Regions from separate parts of the Paracoccus liaowanqingii genome, predicted to be linked through region 2. Evidence: riboswitches for the same ligand, from Rfam matches in the RefSeq annotation. Region 2 holds a riboswitch; the other holds the start of a gene.
What was found. Region 2 has a riboswitch for thiamine pyrophosphate ahead of E4191_RS14695 (thiamine ABC transporter substrate-binding protein). Riboswitches for the same ligand answer to the same signal wherever they lie in the genome.
Positions count from the first base shown of each region.

Region 1: it holds a riboswitch for thiamine pyrophosphate, as region 2 does, so the genes downstream of both, thiD (bifunctional hydroxymethylpyrimidine kinase/phosphomethylpyrimidine kinase) here and E4191_RS14695 (thiamine ABC transporter substrate-binding protein) in region 2, are expected to answer to the same signal.

Region 1 is NZ_CP038439.1:934,868-949,361, reverse strand. Features, by position in the region: gene E4191_RS04540 (DEAD/DEAH box helicase) at 1-600, opposite strand, end outside; gene E4191_RS04535 (acyl-CoA thioesterase) at 772-1,248, opposite strand; gene chrA (chromate efflux transporter) at 1,382-2,686, shown strand; TPP riboswitch at 2,729-2,831, shown strand; gene thiD (bifunctional hydroxymethylpyrimidine kinase/phosphomethylpyrimidine kinase) at 2,909-3,715, shown strand; gene E4191_RS04520 (FAD-dependent oxidoreductase) at 3,708-4,667, shown strand; gene thiS (sulfur carrier protein ThiS) at 4,657-4,854, shown strand; gene E4191_RS04510 (thiazole synthase) at 4,859-5,620, shown strand; gene E4191_RS04505 (thiamine phosphate synthase) at 5,617-6,213, shown strand; gene E4191_RS04500 (HesA/MoeB/ThiF family protein) at 6,210-7,175, shown strand; gene E4191_RS04495 (ABC transporter substrate-binding protein) at 7,172-8,104, shown strand; gene E4191_RS04490 (TenA family protein) at 8,101-8,778, shown strand; gene E4191_RS04485 (ABC transporter ATP-binding protein) at 8,846-9,565, shown strand; gene E4191_RS04480 (ABC transporter permease) at 9,562-10,326, shown strand; gene E4191_RS04475 (MetQ/NlpA family ABC transporter substrate-binding protein) at 10,345-11,133, opposite strand; gene E4191_RS04470 (methionine ABC transporter permease) at 11,166-11,840, opposite strand; gene E4191_RS04465 (methionine ABC transporter ATP-binding protein) at 11,830-12,876, opposite strand; gene E4191_RS04460 (response regulator) at 13,074-14,494, opposite strand, start outside.
Region 2 is NZ_CP038439.1:3,033,243-3,047,736, reverse strand. Features, by position in the region: gene petB (cytochrome b) at 1-1,222, shown strand, start outside; gene E4191_RS14715 (cytochrome c1) at 1,237-2,031, shown strand; gene E4191_RS14710 (ribokinase) at 2,153-3,031, shown strand; gene aroC (chorismate synthase) at 3,019-4,134, opposite strand; gene mutS (DNA mismatch repair protein MutS) at 4,131-6,770, opposite strand; TPP riboswitch at 6,818-6,916, shown strand; gene E4191_RS14695 (thiamine ABC transporter substrate-binding protein) at 6,945-7,919, shown strand; gene E4191_RS14690 (ABC transporter permease family protein) at 7,898-9,433, shown strand; gene E4191_RS14685 (thiamine ABC transporter ATP-binding protein) at 9,423-10,109, shown strand; gene E4191_RS14680 (DUF2474 family protein) at 10,120-10,224, opposite strand; gene cydB (cytochrome d ubiquinol oxidase subunit II) at 10,224-11,255, opposite strand; gene E4191_RS14670 (cytochrome ubiquinol oxidase subunit I) at 11,258-12,697, opposite strand; gene E4191_RS14665 (LysE/ArgO family amino acid transporter) at 12,978-13,595, shown strand; gene E4191_RS14660 (hypothetical protein) at 13,777-14,118, shown strand; gene E4191_RS24585 (hypothetical protein) at 14,183-14,314, shown strand; gene E4191_RS14655 (phosphohexomutase domain-containing protein) at 14,367-14,494, opposite strand, start outside.

The DNA of each region.
Region 1 (14,494 bases), 1.2 Mb from region 2:
CTGGAAGTCGCGGGCCAGCTTCTCGATCGCCTGCGGCACGGTGGCCGAGAACATCAGCGTGCGGCGCTCGACCGGCGCGGCGCCCAGGATGAACTCCAGGTCCTCGCGGAAGCCCAGGTCCAGCATCTCGTCGGCCTCGTCCAGGATCGCGGCCCGCAGGTCGGTCAGATCCAGGCTGCCGCGGTCGATATGGTCGCGCAGGCGGCCCGGCGTGCCGACGACGATCTGCGCGCCGCGCTGCAGGGCGCGCTTCTCGTTGCGATAATCCATGCCGCCGACGCAGGTGGCGATCTGCGCGCCGGTCCCGGCATAGAGCCACTCCAGCTCGCGTGCGACCTGCAGGGCCAGCTCGCGGGTCGGCGCGATGGCCAGCGCCAGGGGCTGCATGCCCTGCAGCATCTGGCCCGCGTCGTCCAGAAGGTCCGCGCCGATGGCCAGGCCGAAGGCCACGGTCTTGCCCGACCCGGTCTGGGCCGAGACCAGCACGTCGCGGCCCTGCGCCTCGGGCGCCAAGACGGCGGATTGCACGCTGGTCAGGGACTCGTAGCCCTTGTCGGCCAACGCCGCCTGCAACGGTGCGGGGATATTCAGTTCGGTCATGTGATTCGCCAAATGCGGGGGTGCCAAAGCGGTTGCCGACACCCGATGAGTGGCACCTCTCGTCGCTGCGACCGGCCCACCCTGCACCCGCCGCCCCGGACAGTCTGGGGCCAAAGGCGGTGCCCTAAACCCTTGGCCGGGGAAAGTCCACAGCCAATCACCTGTCCGGGGTCAGGAGGCGGTGCGCGCGGCCTCCTGCCGGGCGGCGATCTCGCGGCGCATCGTGCGGCGGATCTCGGCGGCCCGCCAGCGGCGGGTGTCCACGTCGTCGCGCGGCTCGGGGCGCGGCACGGGGACGGGATGGCCGTCCGCGTTCACGGCCACCATGGTGAAATAGCACGAGTTGGTGTGGCGGCGGGTGCCGTTGCGGATGTTCTCGGCCTCGACGCGGATGCCGATCTCCATCGAGGTGCGGCCGGTGTGGTTCACGCTGGCGCGGAAGGTGACCAGCTCGCCCACGTGGATCGGCTCCTTGAAGGTCACCTGATCGACGGAAAGGGTCACCGCATATTCCCCCGACCAGCGCGAGGCGCAGGCATAGGCCACCCGGTCCAGAAGCGCCAGCAGCGCCCCGCCATGCACCTTGCCGCTGAAATTCGCCATGTCGGGCGTCATCAGCACCGTCATCTCCAACCCGCGCTTGTCCATCGGCCGTCCCCTGCCACTCTTCCTGGGTCCGGGTGTAGTGACAGCCCCATGACATCGCCACCAAAATCGCCCCCGCGCGCTTGACGCGCCGCGCCCCGCCCGCCACCAAGGCCGCCAGTGACAGGGGACCGCCATGCCGACCGCCATGCCCACGCTGCACCAGTCCTTTTGGGTCTGGGCCCGCATCGCCGCCCTGTCCTTCGGCGGGCCTGCGGGCCAGATCGCGGTCATGCACCGCATCCTGGTCGACGAGCAGCGCTGGATCGACGAGCCCCGCTTCCTGCACGCGCTGAACTTCTGCATGCTGCTGCCCGGCCCCGAGGCGCAGCAGCTGGCCACCTATGTCGGCTGGCTGACAGGAGGCGTGCGCGGCGCGCTGATCGCAGGCGTGCTGTTCATCCTGCCCGGCGCGCTGTCGATCATGGCGCTGTCCTGGATCTATATAACCCTGGGCGACGTGCCCGCGATCGAGGGGCTGTTCTTCGGCCTCAAGGCCGCTGTGCTGGCGCTGGTGGTGCAGGCGGTGATCCGGCTGGCGGGCCGCGCCCTGCCCGGGCCGGGCCTGCGCGGGCTGGCGCTGGTGGCGTTCCTGGCGCTGTTCGCGCTGGACGCGCCCTTTCCGCTGGTCATCGCGGGGGCGGCGCTGATCGGCGCCGTGGCGCTGCGCACGGCGCCTCCGGACCCGGCCGCCCTGCCCCGCCCCGATGACCGGACCGATGCCCGCGCCGCCCGCATCGCGGCGGTCTGGGCGCTGGCGCTGTGGCTGGCACCCGTGGCGGCCCTGCTGGTCCTGGCCCCCGGCAGCGTCTTCACCGAGATCGCGGTCTTCTTCTCGAAGCTGGCCGTCCTGACCTTCGGCGGCGCCTATGCGGTTCTGGCCTGGGTCGCGCAGGAGGCCGCAGGCCCCCTGGCCTGGCTGACCCCGGCCGAGATGCTCGACGGGCTGGGCATGGCCGAGACGACCCCGGGCCCGCTGATCATGGTGCTGCAGTTCGTGGGCTTCCTGGCGGCCCTGCGCGAGGCGGGCTGGGCCAATCCCCTGGGGGCGGCGACGCTTGGCGGGCTGCTGGCCACCTGGGTGACCTTCGCGCCCTGCTTTGCCTGGATCTTCCTCGGCGCCCCCTACATGGAGCGTCTGCGCGCCAATGCCCGTCTGGCGGGCGCGCTGCGGGCGGTGACGGCGGCAGTGGTGGGGGTGATCCTGAACCTGGGCCTGTGGTTCGCCCTCCACCTGATCTGGCGCCAGACCCGGCCGCTGCAGGCCGGTCCCGTGCAGGTCGAGCTGCCGGTCTGGTCCTCGCTGGACCCGGCGGCGGCGGGGCTGTCGGCGCTGGCGCTGCTGGCCGCGCTGCGCTTCCGCGCGGGCATGGGCGCTTTGCTGGCGGGCGCGGCCCTGGCCGGGATGGCCCTGCATCTGGCCGGGCTGACCGCGGCCTGAACACCCCTTGCGCGGCGGGCCGGGCGCGGCTAGCCTGATTCGTGCAAACCGTTGGGGTGTCCCGTTCAGGGGCTGAGAGGCTGCAAGCCAACCCATCGAACCTGATCCGGGTCATACCGGCGGAGGGAACGGTGCAGATGCGTGCGGCCCCCCGGGGTCGGCCTGTCGTCCTCGCCCCCCTTTGTCCGCTCACGACCCGTCGGGCCAACCGAAGGGGACGACGTGACCACAGCCATTGCCCTGACCATCGCAGGCTCTGATTCCGGGGGCGGCGCGGGGATCCAGGCGGATCTCAAAACCTTCTCGGCGCTCGGCTGCTACGGCGCCAGCGTGATCACCGCGCTGACCGCCCAGAACACCCGCACTGTCACGTTGATCGAACCCGCCAGCCCCGCGATGATCGCGGCGCAGATGGCCGCGGTCTTCGACGATCTGGACATCCGCGCGGTCAAGCTGGGCATGCTGGGCGACGCCCGCGCCATCGCGACCGTGGCCGAGGGGCTGCGGGGCCGCGATCTGCCGCTGGTGCTGGACCCGGTGATGGTCGCCAAGTCCGGCGACACGCTGCTGCCCGACGATGCCATCGCCACGCTGCGCGACCTGCTGCTGCCCCGCGCCACCCTGCTGACCCCGAACCTGCCCGAGGCCGCGCGCCTGCTGGACACCTCCCCCGCCACGACCGAGGCGCAGATGGCCGAACAGGGCGCGGCGCTGCGGGCCCTGGGCGCGCGGGCGGTGCTGATGAAGGGCGGCCATGCGGCGGGGCCGGTCTGCACCGATCTTCTGATCACGGCGCAAGGGATCACCCGCCTGACCGCCCCCCGGCAGGCCACCCGCAACACCCACGGCACCGGCTGCACCCTGTCGGCGGCCATCGCCACGGGGCTGGCCCGAGGGCTGGACCTGCCCGAGGCGGTCGCCCTTGCGCATGGCTATCTGCAGCGCGCCATCGCGGCGGCGGACGGGCTGCGCGTTGGCTCGGGCCACGGGCCGGTGCATCATTTCCATGCGGTCTGGGCCCATGTCTGACGTCACCATCATCGGCGCCGGGGTGGCGGGCCTCTTTGCCGCACACGAGCTGCTGGGGCGCGGTGTCACGCCGCGCATCCTGGACCGCAACGGCCCGCCGGGGCCGCATGGCTGTTCCTGGTGGGCGGGCGGCATGCTGGCGCCCTGGTGCGAGGGGGTAACGGCGGAGCCCGTCATCACGCGCCTCGGCGCGGACGCCGCCAACGCATGGGCGGCGGTCACCCCGGTCACCCGCCTCGGCACGCTGGTCCTGGCGCTGGACCGCGACCGGTCCGAGCTGGCGCGCTTTGCCCGCCGCGCCACCGGCCACCGGACCTGCGACAGCGCCGCGCTGGAACCCGACCTGCCCCCCCGGCAGGGCCTGCATTTCCCCGACGAGGCGCATCTGGACCCCCGACGCGCGCTGGCCGACCTGCTGGCCGCACTGGCCGCCCGGGGCGTCACCGTCGAACGCGCCGAGGCCGATCCCGCCGACATTCCCGGCCCGGTGATCGACGCGCGCGGGCTGACAGCCGCCCTGCCCGGCCTGCGCGGCGTGCGGGGCGAGATGATCGTCCTGCACGCGCCCGAGATCACCCTGACACGGCCCGTCCGCCTGCTGCACCCGCGCCATCCGCTGTATATCGTGCCGCGCGCGGGCGGCCTGTTCATGCTGGGCGCCACGCAGATCGAAAGCGCCTCGCGCGCGCCCGTCACCGCGCGATCCGTTCTGGAATTGCTGTCGGCGGCCTATGCGCTGGATCCGCGTTTTGCCGAAAGCTCGGTGATCGAGCTGGGGACCGACCTGCGCCCGGCCTTCCCCGACAACATCCCCCGCGTGACCCTGCGGGGCCGGGTGATCCATCTGAACGGCCTTTTTCGCCACGGCTATCTGATGGCGCCCGCGCTGGCCGCTCAGGCCGCCGATTACCTGACCACCGGAACCAAGGGAGAGCTGATCCATGAGGATTGAGGTCAACGGAGACCCCCGCGACATCGCCGCCACCACCGTCGCGGGCGCGCTGTCGGAACTGGGCTGGGGGGAGGCCCGCGTCGCCACCGCGTTGAACGGCGAGTTCCTGCCCTCGGCCGCCCGCGCGGAGCAGCCGCTGCGCGATGGCGACCGGCTGGAAGTGCTGGCCCCCATGCAGGGGGGCTGAGCGGATGCGCGATTTCTATGGCGTGACCCTGCCCGGCGCGATGATGCTCGGGACGGCGCAATACCCCTCGCCCACCATCATGGAGGCGGCGTTCCGGGCCAGCGGCGCCTCGGTCGCCACCGTGTCGCTGCGGCGCGAGGCCGGAGGGGGCCAGGCCTTCTGGGATCTGATCCGGGGGATGGGCCTGCGCGTGTTGCCCAACACCGCCGGATGCCACACCGCACGCGAGGCCGTCACCACCGCCCGCATGGCCCGCGAGGTCTTCCAGACCGACTGGATCAAGCTGGAGGTGATCGGGCATGCCGACACGCTGCAGCCCGACCCCTTCGGCCTGCTGGAGGCGGCGGAAACCCTGTGTGCCGAGGGGTTCCAGGTCTTCCCCTACACGACCGAGGATCAGGTGCTGGCGCAGCGGCTGGTCGATGCGGGCTGCCGGGTGCTGATGCCTTGGGGCGCGCCGATCGGGTCGGGCATGGGCCTGAACAATCGCCACGGGCTGCGCAGCCTGCGCGCCGCCTTCCCCGACATTCCCATGGTCATCGACGCCGGTCTGGGCCTGCCCAGCCACGCGGCCGAGGCGATGGAGATGGGCTTTGACGCCGTCCTTCTGAACAGCGCCGTCGCGCAGGCGGGCGATCCGGTCGCCATGGCCCGCGCCTTCGGGCTGGCCGTGCAGGCGGGCGCACTGGCGCGCGGCGCCGATCCGATGGGGGTGCGCGAGATGGGCGTGCCCTCGACCCCTCTTCTGGGAAAGGCCTGGCTGTGATGCTGCCGCGATTCTATCCGATCTTCGACGATGCCGCCTGGCTGGACCGCGCCCTGCCCCTGGGCGTCCGTCTGGTGCAGCTGCGCCTGAAGGACCGCACGTCCCCTGATCTGCAGGGCCAGATCCGCCGTGGGCTGGTCTTGGCGCGGCAGCATGGCGCCACGCTGGTCGTGAACGACCACTGGCAGATCGCCATCGACGAGGGCGCCGACTGGCTGCATCTGGGGCAGGAGGATCTGGACAGCGCCGACCTGCCCGCCATCCGCCGCGCCGGGCTGCGGCTTGGCGTCTCGACGCACGACCATGCAGAACTGGACCGGGCCTTGGCGCTGGCGCCCGATTACGTGGCGCTCGGGCCGGTCTATCCGACGATCCTCAAGCAGATGAAATGGCATCAACAGGGGCTGGAGCGGGTCACCGAGTGGAAGTCCCTGATCGGAGACATCCCCCTGATCGCCATCGGCGGCATGTCGGTCGACCGCGCGCCCGGCGCCTTCGCGGCGGGCGCGGATGTGGTCTCTGCCGTCACCGACATCACCCTGCATCCCGACCCCGAAGGCCGTCTGCGCGACTGGCTGGCGGTGACGGCATGAACCGCTATGCCCGCCAGATGCCCCAGATCGGCCCGGAGGGGCAGGCCCGGCTGGCTGCCGCCCATGTCCTGATCGTGGGCGCGGGGGGCCTGGGGTGCCCGGCGCTGCAATATCTGGTGGCGGCGGGGCTGGGGCGGATCACGCTGGTCGATCCCGACCGGATCGAGGTCACCAACCTGCACCGCCAGCCGCTCTATCGCAGCGACCAGATCGGCCAGCCCAAAGCCAGCGCCGCCGCCGCCGTGATGGCCGCGCTGAACCCTGACGTTCAGGTCATCCCCCGCGTGGAATGGCTGACCCCCGCCAATGCGCCCGCGCTGGTCGGGGATGCCGATGCGGTGCTGGATTGCGCCGACAGCTTCGCCGTCAGCCTGACCCTGTCGGATGCCTGCAGGACGGCGGGCAGGCCGCTGATCTCGGGATCCGCGCTGGCCCTGTCGGGCTATGCGCTGGCCTGCGGGGCGGGGGCGCCCAGCCTGCGGGCGGTGTTCCCCGACCTGCCCCGGCAAGGCGCCAGCTGCGCCACGGCGGGCGTGCTGGGGCCGATCGTGGGGATGATTGGCGCGCTGCAGGCGCAGATGGCGCTGGCGGTGCTGGCCGGGCTGGACCCCTCGCCGCTCGGGCGCCTGATCAGCTTCGATGCGGCCAGCTGGCGGATGGGCGGCTTCCGTTTTGATGCCGCGCCCGAGCCTGCGGCCCCCTTGCCCTTCATCGCCGCCAGCCAGATCCGCCCCGGCGATCTGCTGATCGACCTGCGGACCGAAAGCCCGCCCTTTGCCGGGGCGACCCATGTCCCGCCCGAGCGCATCGCCGACCTGGACCCCGGCTCGGCCCCGCGCGTCGTGCTGGCCTGCCGCACGGGCCTGCGCGCGCAGAATGCGGGCCAGGTGCTGCAATCGCGCTGGCCGGGGCAGATCGCCCTGCTGGCCCTGACCGAATTCGACCTAGGAGAGACCCCTTGAAAGCGCTGACATTTGCCTTTGCCACGCTGGCCCTGCCCGCCCATGCGCAGACGGACCTGACCGTCATGCTGGACTGGTTCGTCAATCCTGACCACGCCCCCATCGTGCTGGCCGAGGAGCTGGGATATTTCTCCGAGGCCGGGCTGGCGGTCGCGCTGGTGACCCCCTCGGACCCCAATGATCCGCCGCGCATGGTGGCCGCCGGGCGGGTGGACATCGCCGTCAGCTATCAGCCGCAGCTGCATCTGTCGCGCCATCAGGACCTGCCCGTCACCCGCGTGGGCACGCTGGTCGAGACCCCGCTGACCTGCCTTGTGGTCCTGGCCGACAGCGGCATCGAGACCCCCGCCGATCTGGAGGGCCGCAAGGTGGGCTTTGCCGTCGCGGGCGTGCAGGAGGTGATGCTGAACGCCATGCTGGCCGATGGCGGGCTGGCCCCCGACGCGGTCGAGCAGATCAATATCGGCTGGTCGATCTCTCCGGCGCTGATGTCGGGACAGGTGGACGGCGTCATCGGCGCCTTCCGCAATTTCGAGCTGAACCAGCTGCGGCTGGAGGGATTCGAGGGGCGCTGCCTCTACCCCGAGGCGCATGGCATCCCCGCCTATGACGAGTTGATCTATCTGGCCGATCCCGCCCGCATGGACACAGCCGCGGTGGCCGGGTTCCTGGACGCCACCGAACGCGCCACGGCCTTCATCCAGAACGACCCCGGGGCGGCGTGGGAGATGTTCGCGGCCACCGCATCGGAACTGCAGACGCCGCTGAACGAGGCCGCGTGGCACGACACCTGGCCGCGCTTTGCCGCCCGCCCCGCAGCCCTGGATGCAGGCCGCTATCTGCGCTTCGAGGCGTTTCTGCAGAACCAGGGCGCGACGCCGGGCGGGCTGCCCTTGTCCGATCTGGCCATCGACGTGAACGCGCCATGAGCGCCCCGGACTATGGCCGCGCCTTCGCCCTGTGGCGGCAGGCGGCGGGGGCGGAGTGGAACCGCTATGTGGACCATCACTTCGTACGCCAGCTGGCGGCGGGCAGCCTGCCCCGGGACAGCTTCCTGCATTACCTGCAGCAGGATTACGTGTTCCTTTTGCATTTCGCGCGCAGCTGGTCGCTGGTCTTCGCCAAGTCCGACCGCCTGTCCGAGATGCGCGCGGCCTCGTCCATCGCGCATGGGCTGCTGAATGGCGAGATGCCCCTGCATGTCGAGATCTGCGGGCGGGAAGGGATCACCGAGGCGATGCTGGAACGGACCCCGGAATCCCCCGCCAACATGGCCTATACCCGCTATGTGCAGGCGACCGGCTATTCGGGCGACATCCTGGACCTGCTGGCGGCGCTGGCGCCCTGCGTCTTCGGCTATGGCGAGATCGGACGGGTGCATGCGGCCAGCGGCGGGCCCTATGGCGACTGGACCGCAACCTATGGCGGGCCGGATTATCAGCGCGTCTGCCACGAGGTCGGCGCCCTGACCGATGCGGCGCTGGAGGCGCGGCTTGGACCCGACTGGCCCGCCCTGCCCCGCGCGGCGACGCTGGCGCGGCATTTCACGCAGGCCACGCAGCTGGAGGTCGGGTTCTGGCAGATGGGGCTGGATCGGACATGACGGGGACGGCTGGCAGGGGGGCGCTGCCCCCCGTCCTGCGGACTCCCCCCGGGATATTTGAGCCAAGATGAAGAGGGGCGAGGGGGCGGTGGGGATCCGGGGGGATCTGTGGCTGAACGGGGCGGTGCTGGCGCGGGGGGTGGAGATCGCGGCGGTGGCCGGGGGGTGGACCTGCCTGATGGGGGCCTCGGGCGTGGGGAAGTCGACCTTGGGGCGGATGGTGGCGGGACTGCCGGTGGCGGCGCGGCTGGAGGGCCGGTTGCAGGTGCCGGGGGGGCGGGTGGCGCTGATGGGGCAGTCGGATCAGCTGCTGCCTTGGGCCTCGGCGCTGGCGAATGTCACCCTCGGGGCGCGGCTGCGGGGGGCGCGGCCCGATCTGGCGCGGGCGCGGGCGCTGCTGGCGGATCTGGGGCTGGCGGGGATGGAGGACCGACGGCCCGCCGCGCTGTCGGGCGGGCAGCGGCAGCGCGTCGCGCTGGCCCGCACGCTGATCGAGGATTGCCCGGTGGTGGTCCTGGACGAGCCCTTCTCGGCCCTGGATGCGGCGACGCGGGCGGCGATGCAGGATCTGGCGGCGCGGGCGCTGGCCGGGCGGACGGTGATCCTGATCACCCATGATCCGCTGGAGGCGGCGCGGCTGGCCGACCGGGCCTATCTGATCGGGGCAGCGGGCAGCCGGGCCTTGCCCCTGCCGCCCGGTCCCGTCCCGCGCCCGCTGGCGGCGCCCGAGGTGCTGGCGGCGCAGGCGGCGCTGTTCGGGGCACTGTCGCGGTCATTTGCGCCATGACGGGGGGGCGGTTTCCGGCGCTTGCGCGGCGGGGGGCGGGGCTTGCCGTGCTGCCGCTGGTCGTGCTGGCCCTGTGGCAGGCGGTGGTCTGGGCGACCGGGGTGCCGCCCTTCATCCTGCCCGGGCCCGGGCGCGTCGGGGCGGCGCTGCTGGCCCATGCGCCGATGCTGGCCGAGCATGCGGGCTTCACGCTGGCCAATCTGGCGATGGGGCTGGCGGCAGGGGTCGCGTTTGGGGTGGTCACGGCGCTGAACCTGGCGCTGTCGCCCGTGGCGCGGCGGCTGATGCGGCCCCTGCTGGTGGCGGCGCAGGCGGTGCCCATCTTTGCCTTGGCGCCGGTGGTGACGCTGTGGCTGGGCTATGGGGCGCCGTCCAAGGTGGTGATGGTGGCGCTGGTCGTCTATTTCCCCGTCACCTCGGTCCTCTTCGATGCGCTGATGCGCCCGCCGCCCGCGCTGGAGGATCTGGCGCGGATGATGCGGGCGCGGCCCCTGCCCGAGCTGATGCTGATCCGCCTGCCCCATGCGCTGCCCGCGCTTGGATCGGGGCTGCGGCTGGCCGCCGTGCAGGCGCCCTTCGCGGTGATCATCGGGGAATGGGTCGGCTCCAGCCGGGGGCTGGGGCACCTGATGCTGATGGCCAATGGGCGCGGGCAGACCGACCTGATGTTCGCCGCCCTGACGGTGCTGGCGGCGATGGGGGTCGGGCTGTTCGCGGGCGCCGGGCTGGTCCAGCGCGCCCTGGAGCGGGGCCGCCCCTGACGGCGGCCCCAAGGGGTCTTACCAGGAGGTCAGGACGGCGCCCTCGTAGGTCTCGTCGATGAAGGCCTTCACCTCGGGGCTGTGATAGGCCTCGACCAGGGTCTGGACCCAGGGCTCGGCCTCGCGGCCTTCCTGCACCACGATGATGTTCACATAGGGGCTGTCGGCCTTTTCCATGGCGATCGCGTCGCCCTTGGGCGACAGGCCCGAGGCCAGCGCATAGTTGGTGTTGATGATCGCGATATCGGCATCGGCCAGCGTGCGGGGCAACTGCGCGGCGTCCAGTTCCAGGAACTGCAGCCCCTTGGGGTTCTCGGCCACGTCCAAGGGGCTCGGGACCAGGCCCGTGCCCTCGGCCAGGGTGATGATCCCCAGATCCTGCAGGATCAGCAGCGCGCGGCCGCCATTGGTGGGATCGTTGGGGATCGCCACCTGCGCGCCCTCGGGCAGGTCGGCCAGATCCTCGATCCGGTCGGAATAGATGCCCATCGGCGTGGTGATGGTGGTGCCGACCTCGACCAGACCGAAGCCGCGATCGCTGATCTGGTTTTCCAGATAGGGGCGGTGCTGGAAGCTGTTGGCATCCAGATCGCCATCCGCCAGCGCCTGGTTCGGCACGACGTAATCCGAGAACTCGATGACCTCGATGTTCAGGCCCAAGGGGGCGGCCACTTCGGCCACCTTCTCCATGATCTCGCCATGTTCGCCGGGCGAGACGCCGACGGTGATGTCCTGGGCCAAGGCGGTGGAGGCCATGGCGGCGGTGGACAGGGCAAGGGCGGAGACGAAGGTTGTCAGACGCAGCATGGGATTGGTCCTTTCTTGTCTGCGGGAAAAAGTCAGAGGCCGCGGTTGCGCGGCGCGCGGCGGTCGACGCGGGCGGCGATCCATTCGCCAAGCGACTGGACCAGTTGCACCAGCACGATCAGGATGACGACGACCGCCGCCATCACCTCGGGCATGAAGCGCTGGTATCCATAGCGGATGCCCAGATCGCCCAGGCCCTGCCCGCCGACGGCGCCGACCATCGCGGAATAGCCGATCAGGCTGACCACGGCCAGCGTCAGGCCCAGGGTGATGCTGGGCAGCGCCTCGGGGATCAGCACCCGGGCGATGATCTGCAAGGGTGTGGCGCCCATGGCGCGGGCTGCCTCGATCAGGCCCTGATCGACCTCGCGGATGGCATTTTCCACCAGCCGGGCGATGAAGGGGATCGCGGCCAGCGTCAGCGGCACCATGGCCGCATTCGTGCCGATCGAGGTGCCGGCGATCAGGCGCGTGAAGGGGATGATCGCCACGACCAGAATGATGAAGGGAACCGAGCGCGTGGCATTGACCACCAGCCCCAGGATATTGTTGATCCATGGCGCGCCCAGCAACTCGCCGCGCTGCGAGGTCGCCAGGAAGACCCCCAGGGGCAGCCCGCCAAGCGCGCCCAGCACCGAGGAGACGGCGACCATCCACAGGGTCTGCAGCGTCGCCTCCCACAGCAGGGGGATCAGGTTAGCGGACATGGCCCAGCACCTCCGTCGTCAGCCCGTGGGTGTCCAGGAAGGCCCGGGCGCGGTCGCCCTGATCCGCGGGCACCGAGATCAGCAGGTTGCCGAAGGGGCGCGGCCCGATCTCCTCGATGGCGCCGCCGAGGATGTTGGCGCTGATGCCCAGTTCCGTTGCCAGCCGGGCCAGCATCGGGTCGGTGGCGTGCGTCCCCGCGAAGGTCACGCGGATCACCTGGTCGCCGGGCGGGCCGTCCTGCAGGCGCCCGGCCACGAAGGCGGGCAGCGTGGCGCCGGTCACCCCCGACAGGAAACTGCGGGTGGTCGGATGCACGGGCTTGGTGAAGATGTCATAGGTCGGCCCGGATTCCACAATGCGGCCCGCCTCGATCACCGCCATATGGGTGGCGATGTCGCGCAGCACGGCCATCTCATGGGTGATCAGCAGGATGGTCAGGCCCAGATCGCGGTTGATCCGGCCCAGCAGCTCCAGCACGGTCTGGGTCGTCTCGGGGTCCAGCGCGCTGGTGGCCTCGTCCGACAGCAGGACCTGCGGGCCGGTCGCCAGCGCGCGGGCGATGCCCACGCGCTGCTTCTGGCCGCCCGACAGCTCGGCCGGATAGCGGTCGGCCAGCGGGCCGAGGCCCACCTGGTCGATCAGCTGGTCCACCCGGGCGCGGATCCGGCCGCCGGGCGTGCCCGCGATCTGCAGCGGCAGGGCGATGTTGCCGCGCACCGTGCGCGAGGAGAGCAGGTTGAAGTGCTGGAAGATCATCCCGACATTGCGCCGGATCGCGCGCAGCGCGGGGCCGCGGGCCTGACCGACATCCTGGCCGGTGACGGTGACGCGGCCCTCGGTCGGGCGCTCCAGCCCGTTGACCATGCGCAGCAGGGTGGATTTGCCGGCACCGGACCGGCCGATGATGCCGGTGATGCTGCCCGCAGGCACGGTCAGGTCGATCCCCTCCAGCGCCATGACGCGGCCGCCGGCCTTGGGAAAGCTCTTTCCCAGGCCCTCGAAGATGATCGCCGCGTCCTCTGCCCTGCCCGTCATGTCGCCCGCCTGCCGAAAGTCAGGGCGCGGTCCTGCCCGAAAGCGCGGACGGGCGCAAGCGGATCAGGACCCGCCAGCCGCGCCGGACCGGAACGTCCATTCGCCGCCCTCGCCCAAGCGCGGAACGGTGGCGGGGCGCGCAGCAGCCGCCGCGAAACGCGGGCGGCGGGCCGGGCGGGGCCCAGGGATGGGCGTTCTTATTCCGCCGCCGGGCGCAGGTCGCGGGCCAGCAGCGCGGTCAGGATGGCACGCAGCGTGTCGGGGCGGAAGGGCTTCTCGATCAGCGGCGCATGGTCGAAGCCCTGCGGCAGATGCTCGCGCCCATAGCCCGAGACGAAGCAGAAGGGCACCGAATGCGCGTCGAACATGCGGGCGACCTCGTCCACCGGCTCGCCCTTGAGGTTGCCGTCCAGCAAAGCCAGATCGACCTGACCCTTGCCGCCCGCCTCCAGCGCCTCGGCCACGCTGCGCGCGACTCCAATGACGATGGCGCCGGCATCCTCCAGCTCGTAGCGCAGGTCCAGGGCCACCAGCGGCTCGTCCTCGACCAGCAGCACCCGGCAGCCCTTCAGCGACGAGGGGCGCCCGGCCGCGGCCACGGGCGGCGCCTCGACGGCGCCCGGCACGCCCGACAGCCGCGTGACGCCATCGGCCAGGCGGATGGTCCAGACGACGCCCTCGGGGCGCCAGTCGACCTCGACCGCGCCCGAATCGCCGCCCCCGGCCGCCCCGATCAGCGTGGTGCCGAAGCCGCTGCCCTCGGGCGGGGTCACCGCCGGGCCGCCGGTCTCGCGCCAGACCAGCACCAGATGGCCCGATTCCAGCCGCCAGGACAGGCTGATCCGCCCCTGCGGGACCGACAGCGCGCCATACTTGGCCGCGTTGGTGCCCAGCTCGTGCAGGGTCAGGGCCAGCCGCAGCATGGTGTCGGGGGACAGCTCCACCGGCGGGCCGTCGCGCAGCAGCCGGTCGCCGTCCAGCGTGCCCGAGCTGATCTGGTCGTCGATCAGCTGGTCCAGCGGCGCGCTGGCCCAGGTCGCGTCCGACAGGATCGAATGGGCCCGGGCCAGCGCCTGCAGGCGCCCGCCGAAGCTGGCCTCGAAATCGGTCAGGCTGGCCGACTGGCGCAGGCTCTGGCGCGCGATGGCCTGCACATTGGCCAGCGTGTTCTTGATGCGATGGTTCAGCTCTCCGATCAGCAGGGACCGGATCTCCTCGGCCTGCTTCCGCTCGGTGATGTCCAGAACCTGCAGCGACAGGGACTGCCGCCCCGGCCCCTCGGACAGGACCGAGCCATAGACCTCGCAGCTGATCGGCCCGATATCGGCGTGATCCAGGCTGATCTCGGCCGAAAAGCGCGGGGCGCCGTCCTGGCGGCTGTCCAGCCAGCCAGTCAGCAGGTCCGCGCCCTGATCGTCCAGCCAGCCCGACAGCGTGGCGGTCATGCCCAGCATGTCGCCCGCCGCGCGCCCGAACATGCGCTCGGCGCCCTTGGACCAGCTGCGGATGCACAGATCGCGGTCCAGCGTCACGAAGGCCAGGGGCGAGTTGTCGGCATGCGCCTTCAGCTGCGCCATGGCGCGGTCGCGGTGGCGCGCGATGTCCTGCATCTCGTCGC
Region 2 (14,494 bases):
CCTGAACTGGATGTGGATCTGGGGCATCGTCCTGGTCTTCTGTCTGGCGCTGCAGATCATCACCGGCATCGTCCTGGTGATGCACTACACGCCGCATGTCGACATGGCCTTCGCCAGCGTCGAGCATATCATGCGCAACGTCAACGGCGGCTACATGCTGCGCTACATCCACATGAACGGCGCCTCGCTGTTCTTCGTGGCCGTCTATCTGCACATCTTCCGCAGCCTCTACTACGGCAGCTACAAGGCGCCGCGCGAGGTCACGTGGATCATCGGCATGCTGATCTACATCCTGATGATGGCCACCGCCTTCATGGGCTACGTGCTGCCCTGGGGCCAGATGTCCTTCTGGGGCGCGACCGTGATCACCGGCCTCTTCGGCGCGGTGCCGGGCGTGGGTGAGACGCTGCAGGCCTGGCTGCTGGGCGGACCGGCGGTCGGCAACGCGACGCTGAACCGCTTCTTCTCGCTGCACTACCTGCTGCCCTTCATCATCGCGGGCCTGGTGATCGTCCATATCTGGGCCTTCCACTCGACCGGCAACAACAACCCGACCGGCATCGAGGTGCGTCGCACCTCGAAGGAAGAGGCCGCCAAGGACACGCTGCCCTTCTGGCCCTACTTCGTCATGAAGGACCTGTTCGCGCTGGCGCTGATCCTGGCGATCTTCTTCGCCATCGTCGGCTTCATGCCCAACTATCTCGGCCACCCCGACAACTATATCGAGGCGAACGCCCTGGCGACGCCCGCGCATATCGTGCCGGAATGGTACTTCCTGCCCTTCTACGCCATCCTGCGGGCCTTCGATGCCGAGGTGTGGCTGGTCCAGCTGGTCGACTTCGTGACCTTCGGCATCGTCGACGCCAAGTTCTTCGGCGTGCTGGCCATGTTCGGCGCGATCGTCGTGATGGCGCTGGCCCCCTGGCTGGACACCAGCCGCGTGCGCTCGGGCCGCTATCGCCCGCAGTTCAAGTGGTGGTTCTGGCTGCTGGCCGCCGACTTCATGATCCTGATGTGGGTGGGTGCCATGCCGGCCGAGGGGATCTATCCCTACATCGCGCTGGCGGCCTCGGCCTACTGGTTCGCCTACTTCCTGGTCATCCTGCCGCTTCTGGGTGTCATCGAGAAGCCCGACCCGATGCCCGCGACCATCGAGGAGGATTACAACGAACATTACTCGCCGAATACTGGTGGGACCAGTCTGACGCAGCCGGCCGAATGAGAGGACCCAAGATCATGCTGAAAGCTTTTGCGATCGCTGCCGTCACGGCGCTTGGCCTGTCGGGTGCCGCGATGGCCGCAGGCGAGGGAGGCCATATCGAGGATGTGGACTTCTCGTTCGAGGGACCGTTCGGATCGTTCGACCAGTTCCAGCTGCAGCGCGGGCTGCAGGTCTATACCGAGGTCTGCTCGGCCTGCCACGGTCTGCGCTATGTGCCGATCCGCACGCTGAGCGATGACGGCGGCCCCGGCCTGCCCGAGGATCAGGTGCGTGCCTATGCCACCAACCTGCTGCCCGTCTTCGACGAGAGCATCGGCGAGGAGCGTGATCGCGAGATCACCGACCATTTCCCGACGGTGTCGGGCATGGGCATGGGTCCCGACCTGTCCCTGATGGCCAAGGCGCGCGCCGGGTTCCACGGGCCCTACGGCCTGGGGATCAACCAGTTCATCCGCGGGATGGGCGGTCCGGAATACATCCACGCCCTGCTGACCAGCTACACGGGCGAGGACCAAGAACAGGCGGGCACGCTGCTGCACGAGAACACCGCCTTCCCGGGCGGCTGGATCAGCATGGCCGCCCCCCTGTCGGACGATCAGGTCACCTTCGAGGACGGCACGCCCGCCACCGTGGACCAGATGTCGATGGACGTGTCCGCCTTCCTGATGTGGACGGCCGAGCCCAAGCTGATGGACCGCAAGTCCGTGGGTCTGGTCGCCGTGCTGTTCCTGCTGGTGCTGACCGTGCTTCTGTATCTGGTCAACAAGCGCCTCTGGGCGCCGCACAAGGGCAAGCCGCTGCACCGCTGATCGCCACCGCGATCACATCGACAGCCTGACAAGGACGCGCCCCGCACCGGGCGCGTCCTTTCGCATCTGGACAAGCCCGCACGCCCCCGGTCACATGGCGCCCGACATTGCGGAGGCGGATATGGCGATCTGGAACCTGGGCTCGATCAACATCGACCACGTCTATCACCTGGACAGCCTGCCCCGGCCCGGAGAGACGCTGGCCTCTCGCGCCTATGCGCAGGGCTTGGGCGGCAAGGGCGCGAACCAGTCGATCGCCGCGGCCCGGGCGGGGGCGGTGACGCATCACCTGGGCGCGATGGGCGCGGGCGATCCCTGGGTCGCGGAGCGGATGGCGGCGGCTGGCGTCGACGGGACGGGCATCGCCCGGCTGGCGGGTGAGGTGACCGGCCATGCCGTGATCCTTCTGGACCGCGATGCCGAGAACGCCATCGTCATCCATCCCGGCGCGAATCGCGCCCTCGACGAGGGCGCGCTGGCCCGCAGCCTGTCGGCGATGGGTCCCGCGGACACGCTGCTGATCCAGAACGAGACGAACGGCCAGGTCGCCGCCGCGCAGGCGGCGCAGGCGCGGGGCGCGCGGGTCATCTATTCCGCCGCGCCGTTCGATCTGGACGCGGTGCGCGCCGTGCTGGCCCATGTCACCATCCTGGCGATGAATGCGGGCGAGGCGCAGCAGCTGTTCGCGGGCGTGCCGGGCGATCTGCCGGTGCAGGGCCTGCTGATCACGCGCGGATCGGAGGGTGCCGAGTATCGCGACCTTGCGACGGGTCAGGTTCATCACCAGCCCGCCTTCCGGGTCGCGCCGGTGGACACGACCGCGGCGGGGGACACCTTCGCGGGGTATTTCGCCGCCGGGCTGGACGGCGGCGCCGACATTCCGGCGGCGCTGCGCCTGGCCTCGGCCGCCGCCGCGCTGAAGGTCACGCGGGCCGGTGCGGGCGACGCGATCCCGACCCGGGCCGAGGTCGAGGCCTTCCTGGCAGGTCAGCCCGCCTGATCGGCCCCGATCCGGCCGCGGACGCCGCCGGTCTGGGCGCGGTCCATCAGCAGGTGGTCCAGGATCACGCAGGCCGCCATCGCCTCGGCCACCGGGACGGCGCGGATGCCCACGCAGGGATCGTGGCGGCCCTTGGTGATCACCTCGATCTCGTCGCCGCGCGTGGTGATCGACCGGCGCGGGGTGGTGATCGAGCTGGTGGGCTTGATCGAGAACCGCACCACGATGTCCTGCCCGGTCGAGATCCCGCCCAGGATGCCGCCCGCATGGTTGGACAGGAACTCAGGCCCGTCGGGCCCCATGCGGATCTCGTCGGCATTGGCCACGCCGGTCAGGGCGGCGGACCCCATGCCCTCGCCGATCTCGACGCCCTTGACGGCGTTGATCGACATCATCGCGGCGGCCAGATCGGTGTCAAGCTTCGCATAGACCGGGGCGCCGAGGCCCGGCGGGCAGCCCTGCACCAGCACCTCGATCGCGGCGCCAACGCTGTTCTGATCCTTGCGGATGCCGTCCAGATAGTCCGACCAGGCCTGCACGGCAGTGGCATCGGGCAGGAAGAACGGGTTGTCGTCGATGGCCGACAGGTCGGTTCGCGCGCGGTCCAGATGCAGCGCGCCCATCTGCACCATGTAGCCGGTGATCGCCAGATCGGGGAGCAGAGCGCCCAGCACCGCCTGCGCCACCGCGCCTGCCGCGACCCGCGCCGCCGTCTCGCGCGCGCTTGACCGGCCCCCGCCGCGCGGATCACGCAGCCCGTATTTCAGGTGATAGGTGATGTCGGCATGGCCGGGGCGGAAGCTGGCGGCGATGTCGCCGTAATCCTTGGACCGCTGGTCGGTGTTCTCGATCATCAGCTGGACGGGGGTGCCGGTGGTCATCCCCTCGTAGGTGCCGGACAGGATGCGGACCCGGTCCTCCTCGCGCCGCTGCGTGGTGTGCTTGGAGGTGCCGGGGCGGCGACGGTCCATGAAGCGCTGGATGAAGTCCTCGGACAGGGGCACGCCCGGGGGCACGCCATCGACTGTCGCGCCAAGGGCGGGTCCGTGGCTTTCGCCCCAGGTGGTGAAGCGAAACTCGCGACCGAAGGTGTTGTAGCTCATCGGATGGTCTCCTCGGTCAGGGATTTCAGCTCATAGATCAGGTCCAGCGCCTCGCGGGGCGTCAGAGTGTCGGGATGCACCGCTTTCATCCGCGCGTCCAGCACTGACGATTTCGGCGCAGGTGGCGGGGGGGCTGTGCGAAACAGCGGCAGGTCGTCGATCAGCGCGGCGGGGCGGCTGGCGCCCTGACGTTCGCCCTTTTCCAGCGCGTCCAGCACGGTGCGGGCACGGTCCACCACGCTGGCGGGCAGCCCCGCCAGCTTGGCCACCTGCACGCCATAGCTGCGATCGGCGGCGCCCTTGACGACCTCGTGCAGAAAGATCACCTCGCCCTCCCATTCGCGGACAGTGACGGTGGCGTTCTCGACCCCGTCCAATTTTGCCGACAGGGCGGTCATCTCGTGATAATGGGTGGCAAACAGGGCGCGGCAGCGGTTCAGCCCGTGCAGATGCTCCATCACCGCCCAGGCAATCGACAGCCCGTCCCAGGTCGAGGTGCCGCGCCCGATCTCGTCCAGAATGACCAGCGCGCGGTCGTCGGCCTGATGTAGGATCGCGGCGGTCTCCACCATCTCGACCATGAAGGTGGACCGGCCCCGCGCCAGATCGTCCGCCGCGCCGACGCGGGAAAACAGCTGGCTGACCAGCCCGAGATGCGCCGCCCGGGCGGGCACGAAGGCCCCCGCCTGCGCCAGCACCGCGATCAGCGCGTTCTGGCGCAGGAAGGTCGATTTGCCCGCCATGTTGGGACCGGTCAGCAGCCAAATCGCGGGGGTCGTCCCCGTCGTCAGGTCACAGTCATTGGCGACAAAGCTGTCCGCCTTGCGCCGCAGGGCGCGTTCCACGACCGGATGCCGCCCGCCCGTGATCACGAAGGCCCGGCTGTCATCGACGCGCGGCCGCACCCAGCCCTCGCCCGAGGCGAGATCGGCGAAAGCGGCGGCCAGGTCGATCTCGGCCAGCGCGCGGGCGGCCTGCCCGATGGGTCCGGCGCCCTCCAGCACGGCGGCACGCAGGCGGTCGAAGACGCCGCGCTCGATCTCCAGCACGCGGTCTCGGGCGTTCAGGATGCGGGTTTCCAGTTCCGACAGCTCGACCGTGGTGAAGCGGATCTGGTTGGCGGTGGTCTGGCGGTGGATGAAGGTCTGGTTCAACGGCTCGGTCCGCATGCGGTCGGCATGGGTGGCGGTCGTCTCGATGAAATAGCCCAGCACGTTGTTGTGCTTGATCTTGAGGCTGGGCACCCCGGCCAACGCCGCATAATCCGCCTGCATCCCGGCGATGACGCCGCGCCCCTCGTCGCGCAGGCGGCGGGTCTGGTCCAGATCCTCGTCATGACCCTCGGCCACGAAGCCGCCGTCGCGGGCCAGCAAAGGCGGCTCGGCCACCAGCGCCGCGTCCAGCAGGTCGATCAGGTCCTCATGGCCGGTCAGATCAGCGGCGGCTGCGCGCAGGATGTCCGGCGCGTCGTCGGGAAGGCGGGCGGCGATGGTCGCGCCTTGGGTCAGCCCGGCGCGGATCGCAGCCAGATCGCGCGGCCCGCCCCGGTCCAGCGCCAGCCGCGACAGGGCGCGGTCCATGTCGGGCACGCGGGCCAGGGCCGTGCGCAGGTCGGCCATCAGGCGCGGATCGCCCGCCAGCCCCGCCACCGCATCATGACGCGCGTGGATCAGCGCCAGATCGCGCGACGGCGCGCTGATGCGGCGTTCCAGCAGCCGCGCGCCCGGCGCGGTCACGGTGCGGTCGATGGCCGACAGCAGCGAGCCGTCTCGCCCGCCCGACAGCGCCTGCGTCAGTTCCAGATTGCGCCGGGTGGCCGCATCGATCTGCATCGCGCCCCCGGCCTTTTCGCGGACCGGAGGGCACAGAAGGGGCAGCTTGCCCTTTTGGGTCATGTCCAGATAATCGACGATGGCGCCCATCGCCGCCAGTTCGGGGCGCGAGAACTGGCCGAACCCGTCCAGCGTCTCCACGCCGTAGAGGGCGCAGAGCCGCCGCGCCCCCGCCCCGCTGTCGAAGGCGCTGGCATGCAGGTCTGTCAGCGCGGCGCCGGCATCGCCGACCACCTCGTCCAAGCCCCGGTCGCAGGCCAGAACCTCGCGCGGGGCCAGGCGCGCCAGTTCGGGCGCCAGCCGGGGCAGGGGGCAGTCCATGACCTGAAACGCCCCGGTCGAGATGTCGACCCAGGCCAGCGCGCCCTCGTCGCGCACCTGGGCGAAGGCGGCAAGATAGTTGTGGCGCCGCGCCTCCAGCAGGGATTCCTCGGTCAGGGTGCCGGGCGTCACCAGCCGCACCACGTCGCGGGCGACCACGGATTTGGACCCGCGCTTGCGGGCCTCGGCGGGGTCCTCCATCTGCTCGGCGATGGCCACGCGGAACCCCTTGCGGATCAGCGTCAGCAGATACCCCTCGGACGCATGGACCGGCACGCCGCACATGGGGATGGGCTGGCCCTCATGCGTGCCGCGCTTGGTCAGGGCGATGTCCAGTGCGCTGGCGGCGGCGACCGCGTCGTCGAAGAACATCTCGTAGAAATCGCCCATGCGATAGAACAGCAGCGCGCCGGGATTGGCCGCGCGGATCGCCAGATATTGCGCCATCATGGGCGTCGGCGGGTCGTGGGGGTCCTGTGTCATGATGGACGTTCTAGCCGCTTGCGCGGGTCGGTGAAATGCCTACATTCAAGGGCACCTCGGGGCGCCCATTAGGGCTGAGACGCGACAGCGGACCCGTTGAACCTGATCCGGCTAGGCCCGGCGGAGGGAAGGTGCGGCATGTCCCTTCTTTCACTGATGAAACAAGGAGGCGACATGAGATTTTTCCTGATCCCCGCGCTGCTGGTGGCGGGCCCCGCCATCGCGCAGGACCGCGTGCTGACCGTCTATGCCAGCGATTATGTCGCCAGCGAATGGGGCCCCGGCCCCGCGATCGAACAGGGGTTCGAGGCGATCTGCGACTGCGACCTGCAATTCGTGACCGGCGACATCCTGCCCCGCATCCTGATGGAGGGCGAGGGGACGCAGGCCGACGTGGTCTTCGGCCTGAACACCGACGTGACGGCGCGGGCGCGGGCCTCGGGCCTCTTCGCGCCGCATGGGCAGGACACCTCCGACATGTCGCTGCCGGTCGATTGGACCGATCCCGTCTTCCTGCCCTACAACTGGAGTGAGACGGCCTTCGTCTATGACGCGACCCGGCTGGAGACCCCGCCCGCCAGCTTTGCCGAGCTGCTGGACGCGCCCGACGATCTGCAGATCGTGATCCAGGACCCACGCAGCTCGATCTCGGGGCTGGCGCTGCTGTTGTGGGTCAAGCAGGTCTATGGCGACGAGGCCGGCGCCGCGTGGGAGAAGCTGGCGCCCAAGATCCTGACGGTGACGCGCGGCTGGTCCGAGGCCTATGGCCTGTTCACCGATGGCGAGGCCGACATGGTGCTGTCCTTCACCACCTCGCCCGCCTATCACATCGCCGCCGAGGATGACGCGACCAAGGTCGCCGCGATCTTTCCCGAGGGGCATTACCTGATGGCCGAGCTGGCCGCGCAGGTCGCCGGAACCGACCAGCCTGACCTGGCGCAGGCCTTCATGGACTGGATCCTGACGCCCGAGTTCCAAGCCACGATCCCGCTGGCCAACTGGTCGCTGCCTGCCAAGCTGCCGCAGGCCGACTGGCCGCAGGTCATGCGCGACCTGCCGCGCCCCGCCACGACCCTGTTCTATGACGAGGATCAGGCCGAGGCGCTGCGCCAGCCCGCGCTGGACGAATGGCAGCGGGCGCTGCGCTGAGCCCCGGCCACGCGGTCGCCGCAGCCCTTGCCGCGCTGATCCTGGGGACGCTGGCCGCCGTGGCCTGGGGCGCGGGCGGGCTGTCGGCGCTGACCGGATGGGACTGGCGCGCGGTCTGGTTCACCTGCTGGCAGGCGCTGCTGTCGGCCACCCTGTCCGCCGCCTTGGCCGTCCCCGTCGCCCGGGCGCTGGCGCGGCGGCGCTTTGCCGGGCGCGGGGTGCTGGTCACGCTGCTAGGCGCGCCCTTCCTGCTGCCGGTGATCGTGGCGATCATGGGGCTGATCGCGGTCTTCGGCCGCAACGGGGCGATCAACCAGGCGCTGGAGGCGGTGGGCCTGCCCCAAGTCGGCATCTATGGCTGGCAGGGGGTGATCCTGGCGCATGTGTTCTTCAACCTGCCGCTGTCGGTGCGGCTGATCCTGCAGGGCTGGCAGGCCATCCCGTCCGAGCGGTTCCGCCTGGCCGCCAGCCTGGATTTCGCCCCCCGCGACATCTTCCGGCATCTGGAACGCCCGATGCTGCGCGCGGTCCTGCCGGGCGTCTGGCTGGCGGTGTTCCTGGTCTGCCTGACCTCGTTCACCGTCGCGCTTGCGCTTGGCGGCGGGCCGGGCGCCACCACGGTCGAGTTGGCCATCTATCAGGCGTTCCGCTTCGATTTCGACCTGGGCCGGGCGGCGGCGCTTGGGCTGGTGCAGATCGCGCTGTGCGTGGGCGCGCTGGCGCTGGCGCGGCGGATCGTCGTGCCGGCGACCTTCGGCGCGGGCATGGATGCGGGGCCGGGCGTGACCGGGCCGCCAGGCTGGCGCCGGGGCGCGGATGCGCTTGTGATCACGGGCGCGGCGGCGTTCCTCCTCTGGCCGCTGCTGGCGGTGATCGCCACCGGGGTGCCGCGCATTCCCGGCCTGCCGGGGGATGTCTGGGATGCGGCCCTGCGCTCGGTCTGGATGGCGCTCGCCTCGGCGCTGCTGTCGGCCTCGGCCTGCCTGGCGCTGGCGCTGGCGATCGCGCGCGGGGCCGGGCGGTGGGTCGAGGGGGCGGGGATGCTGCCGCTGATCGCCTCGCCGCTGGTGCTGGGGACGGGGCTGTTCCTCCTGCTCCGCGACGTGGCCGGCCCGCAGCAGATGGCCCTGCCGGTGACGGTGGCGATCAACGCGGCCATGGCGCTGCCCTTCGGGCTGCGGGCGCTGATTCCTGCGGCGCAGGCGCTGCAGGCGGATTACGGGCGGCTGGCGGCGGCGCTGGACCTGCGGGGCTGGGCGCGGCTGCGTTTTCTGGTGCTGCCCCGGCTGGCGCGGCCCCTGGGCTTCGGCGCGGGACTGGCGGCGGCGCTGGCGATGGGCGATCTGGGGGTGATCACCCTGTTCGCGGGCGACCGGCCGACCCTGCCCCTGAAGCTCTACCAGCTGATGGGCAGCTATCGGATGGAGGACGCGGCGGCCTGCGCCGTGCTGCTGATGGGGATCAGCTTCGCGCTGTTCTGGCTGTTCGACCGGGGAGGGCGCCTTGACGCTTGAGTTTCGCGACATCGTCCTGCGGCAGGACGACTTCACCCTGTCCGCCGATCTGACGGTCCCGCCGGGGCGCCATGCGGTGATCGGCGCCTCGGGGTCGGGGAAATCGACGCTGTTGTCGCTGGTGGCGGGGTTTCTGGCGCCGTCGCAGGGGCGGCTGGTCTGGGACGGGCAGGACATCACCAACATGGCGCCGGGGCGGCGTCCGGTGTCGATCCTGTTCCAGCAGCACAACCTGTTTCCGCATCTGAGCGTGGGCCAGAACCTGGGGATGGGCCTGCGCCCCGACCTGCGTCTGGACCGCGCCCAGTGGCAACAGGTCGCGCAGGCGCTGGAGCAGGTGGGGCTGGAAGGTCTGCAGGACCGCCGCCCCGGCGCGCTGTCCGGGGGGCAGCAGGGCCGCGTCGCGCTGGCCCGGGTGCTGCTGCGCGCCCAGCCCCTGCTGCTGCTGGACGAACCCTTCGCGGCCTTGGGCCCGGCGCTGAAGGCCGAGATGCTGGGCCTGCTGGCGCGGATCGCGGCGGGCACGACGGTGCTGATGGTGACGCATGATCCGGCGGATGCCCGCGCCTTCGCCCCCGACACGCTGCTGGTAGACGACGGCCGCGTCAATCCGCCCCGACCCACCGGGGCGCTGCTGGACGATCCGCCGCCCGGCCTGCGCGCCTATCTGGGCTGAGGCGCGATCCTCAGACGATCCACAAGCGGATCAGCCAGGCCACCGTGCCGATCACGGCGACGCTGGCCAGCCAGATGGCCACGAACCAGGCCATCCTGGTGATGCCGCGCGGCATCAGTGGTACCCGTCATTCGGGTCCATCTTTCCGCGAAAGACCCAGTAGGAATAGGCGGTGTAGGCCAGGATCACCGGGATCAGCACCGAGGCGCCGACCAGCATGAAGATCTGGCTGTTGCGGGGGGCGGCGGCCTCCCAGATGGTGACCTCGACCGGGACGATATAGGGGAACATCGAATAGCCCAGCCCGATGAAGCCCAGCACGAACATGCCGAGCGCGAACAGGAACGGCCAGTAGTCGTGATGCTTGACCATCAGGGTGCGGAACATGCCGAAGGCCAGCCCCAGCACCATGGCGCCGACAAGGGCGGCCAGCACGATGTTCCAGCCTCCGAACCAGCGGCTGTAATAGCCGTCCTGCAGGAAGGGCGTCCACAGGCTGACCACGCCCATGAAGATGACCGTGCCCACGCCCAGCACCCAGGCCCGGCTGCGCATCCGCGTCTGCAGCGGGCCTTCGGTCTTCATCACCAGCCAGGTCGCGCCCAGCAGCATGTAGCCCACCATGACGGCCAGCCCGACCATGATCGTGAAGGGCGTCAGCCAGTCCCACCAGCCGCCCGAATAGCTGCGCGCGGCCTTGTCGATCTGGATCCCCTGCAGCAGCCCGCCAAGCGTGATGCCTTGCGTCAGCGCCGCCATGGCCGAGCCGCCGATGAAGGCCAGGTCCCAGACCGGGCGCCAGCGCTTGGTCCGCCAGCGGAACTCGAAGGCCACGCCGCGGAAGATCAGTGCCAGCAGCATGGCCATGATCGGCGCGTAGAGCGCGGGCAGGATCAGCGCATAGGCCAGCGGGAAGGCCGCGAACAGCCCGCCGCCGCCCAGCACCAGCCAGGTCTCGTTGCCGTCCCAGACCGGGGCGACCGAGTTCATCATGATGTCGCGGTCCTCGCCCTCGGGCTCGACCGCGAACAGCATGCCAAGCCCCAGGTCGAACCCGTCCAGGACCACATAGACCAGCACCGCGAAGGCGATGATGAAGGCCCAGATGACCGTCAGGTCGAAGGAGACGCCGTCTGCGATGGGCATGCTTACTCTCCGGGATGGGGGTTGCGGGTCGGGTGCTGCTGGGCGGGGGTGGTCCCCGCCGTGCGGATCGGGCTGTTGGTGACGTCCTTGAGGCTGGCCTCGCCACTGGTCGGGGCACGGTTCATCAGACGCATGATGTAGTAGGTGCCCGCCCCGAAGACCGCGAAATACACGATGATGAAGGCGATCAGCGAGGTACCCACCGCCGCCGCGTCAAGGGGGGCCGCACTGTCCTCGGTGCGCAGATAGCCGTAGACGGTGAAGGGCTGGCGCCCGACCTCGGTAGTGATCCACCCGGCCAGCACCGCGACCAGTCCCGAGGGCGCCATGGCCAGGGCCGCCCGGTGCAGCATCGGGCTGTCGAACAGCGTGCCGCGCCAGCGGGCCCAGGACGACCAGAGCCCGATCGCCAGCATCGCAAAGCCAAGCGCGACCATGACCCGGAAGGACCAGAAGACGATGGCCACGGGCGGCTGATCCTCGCGCGGGATGGTGTCGAGGCCCGCCAGAGGGGCGTTCAGGTCGTGCTTCAGGATCAGCGAGGACAGCTTGGGGATGCCGATGGCATAGTCCAGGCGCTGCTCCTCCTGGTTGGGGATGCCGAACAGGTACAACGGCGCGCCGGCCTCGTGGCTTTCGAAATGCCCCTCCATCGCCATGACCTTGGCGGGCTGGTGTTCCAGCGTGTTGATGCCGTGGAAGTCGCCCAGCACGATCTGGACCGGCGCGAAGATCGCCGCCATCCACATCGCCATGGAGAACATGGTGCGCGTGGCCGGGCTGACCTTGTCGCGGCGGTGGCGGTGGCGCAGCAGGTGCAGCGCCGCCACGCCGCCGACGATGAAGGCGGTGGTCAGATAGGCCGCCGTGACCGTGTGCATCAGGCGGTAGGGGAAGGACGGGTTGAAGATTACCTGCCAGAAGTCGGTGGGCAGGAACTGACCCGTGACGGCGTCGATCTCGAACCCCGCGGGGGTGTGCATCCAGCTGTTCACCGACAGGATCCAGAAGGCCGACATGGCCGTGCCGCCCGCGACCGCCAGGCAGGCGATCATGTGCAGGGTCGGGCCCACCCGGTCGCGGCCGAACAGCATGATCCCCAGGAATCCGGCCTCGAGGAAGAAGGCCGACAGCACCTCATAGGCCATGGGCGCGCCGATGACGGGGCCCGCCTTGTCGGAAAAGACCGACCAGTTGGTGCCGAACTGATAGGACATGACGATGCCCGACACGACGCCCATGGCGAAGGCCAGCGCGAAGATCTTGACCCAATAGCGGAACAGATCCAGATACTTGTGATCCTTGGTCCACAGCCAAAGCCCGTTCAGCACGGCCAGAAAGCTGGCCAGGCCGATGGTGAAGGCCGGGAACAGGAAATGGAAGCTGACGGTGAAGGCGAACTGGATGCGGGCCAGAAGGATGGCATCTGCGTTGTCGAACATCTCGGACCTTTCGCGGCATGGTCCGCCCGTCCGGGCAGGCGCCGGGCCGGGCAGCAAAGCCCCCCTGCACGATGACACAACCGGCAGGGCACGTTTTTCAATTACGACGAATGTCGCGTGCGGGGCCGGTTTTTGCAAGTGCGGCATCGTCGCATGCGGGGCGGTCGGCGGCATCCTCCTGCGCGATTCCGGCTGCGCGGCTCGGGCCCGGAGGGTGTCGTTTGCCTCTGGCGGGCGGGCAGGCTAGGGCGCGGGCGGACCCCGCCGAAAGGACCCCCGCATGGCCGCCGACATCTTCCTGACCGGGCTTCTGACCGGGCTTGGCCTGATCGTCGCCATCGGGGCGCAGAACGCCTTCGTCCTGCGTCAGGGCCTGCGGGGCGAACATGTGCTGGCGGTCTGCCTGACCTGCGCCCTCTCGGATGCGGCGCTGATCGGGATGGGCGTGGCCGGGGCGGGGACGCTGACCGCGCGGCTGCCGTGGCTGGACCCGGTGATGCGGCTGGCGGGGGCGGCCTTCCTGCTCGCCTATGGCGCACGCAGCCTGCGGGCGGCGCTGCAATCCGACGCGGCGCTGACGGTGGATGCCGCGCGCCCCGCGCAGGGCCTGGGCGCGACGCTGGCGGCCTGCCTGGCGATCACCTGGCTGAACCCGCACGTCTATCTGGACACGGTGGTGCTGCTGGGCACGATCTCGACGCAGTTCCCCGGCGCCGAGGTCCAGTTCGCGGCAGGCGCGATGACCGGATCGGTGCTGTTCTTCTTCGGCCTGGGCTATGGGGCGGCCTGGCTGCGGCCGGTCTTTGCCCGCCCCTCGGCCTGGCGCCGGCTGGAGGGTGTCATCGCCCTGGTCATGTGGGCGATCGCGGCCAGGCTGCTCTGGCCGTGGATCGGCTGAAGGGCGCGTCATGCCCGCTGGTCAGATCGGTGCGGCCAGGATATTCTGCCCCGGCGGGACGGACCCGTTCGCCGGACCCGGGACCGCCGCCATGACGCAGACCTTCGCCAGACTTGGGTTGCCCGCGTCCCGGACGGCGGCGTGAGGCGCCATGACGCCCGTCCCGGCTGATCCCCTTCCCATGACCCCCGGCCTGGCGCGACGGCTGCTGGCCGTCGTCGCGGTGCTGGCGCTGGTGCTGATGTCGGCCTGGCTGCCCGCGCGGCCCCTGGCCCTGCCGGGCAGCCTGCTGCCCAGCCACGAGCAGCTGAGCGACACCGCCCTGCCCACCGGGCAGGCCGTGCTGGACCGCCCCGCCGCCCCGGCCCTGCCCAAGGGCCTCCCGCCCGGGCCGGGCGATTTGTCCGCACCCGACGCCCCGGCGCCGCGCGTCGCGGCCTGGGCACAGTCTGGCACCGACGCCTCCCTGTCGGGACCGCCGCGCCCGGCGACGCGGCCCCGGGCGCCTCCTGCCCTTGCATGACGGATGCCACCGGACGCCGCGCCGCGGACCGTCCGAAATGGAAATCTTCTGCAAGGACAACGACATGGACAACGACCAAGGGGACCTGGGGTCCCGCGCCGCGCCGATGGGCAGCGGGCGCACCACCCTGCTGCACTGGGCGATCTTCCTGGGGCTGATGACCGCCCTGATCGGCGGCGCGGCGATCCTGTTCTAGGATCGCCGGAACCCCGGGCAGCGCCAATGTGGCGCCGCCCGGGACCGGGGCGTCAGCCCTTCAGGATCGCGGCCAGCTCGGCCTGCTTGGCCTTCACCAGCGCCGCATCGCCATCGGCCTCGACGTTCAGGCGCACGACGGGCTCGGTGTTCGACTTGCGCAGGTTGAAGCGCCAAGTGC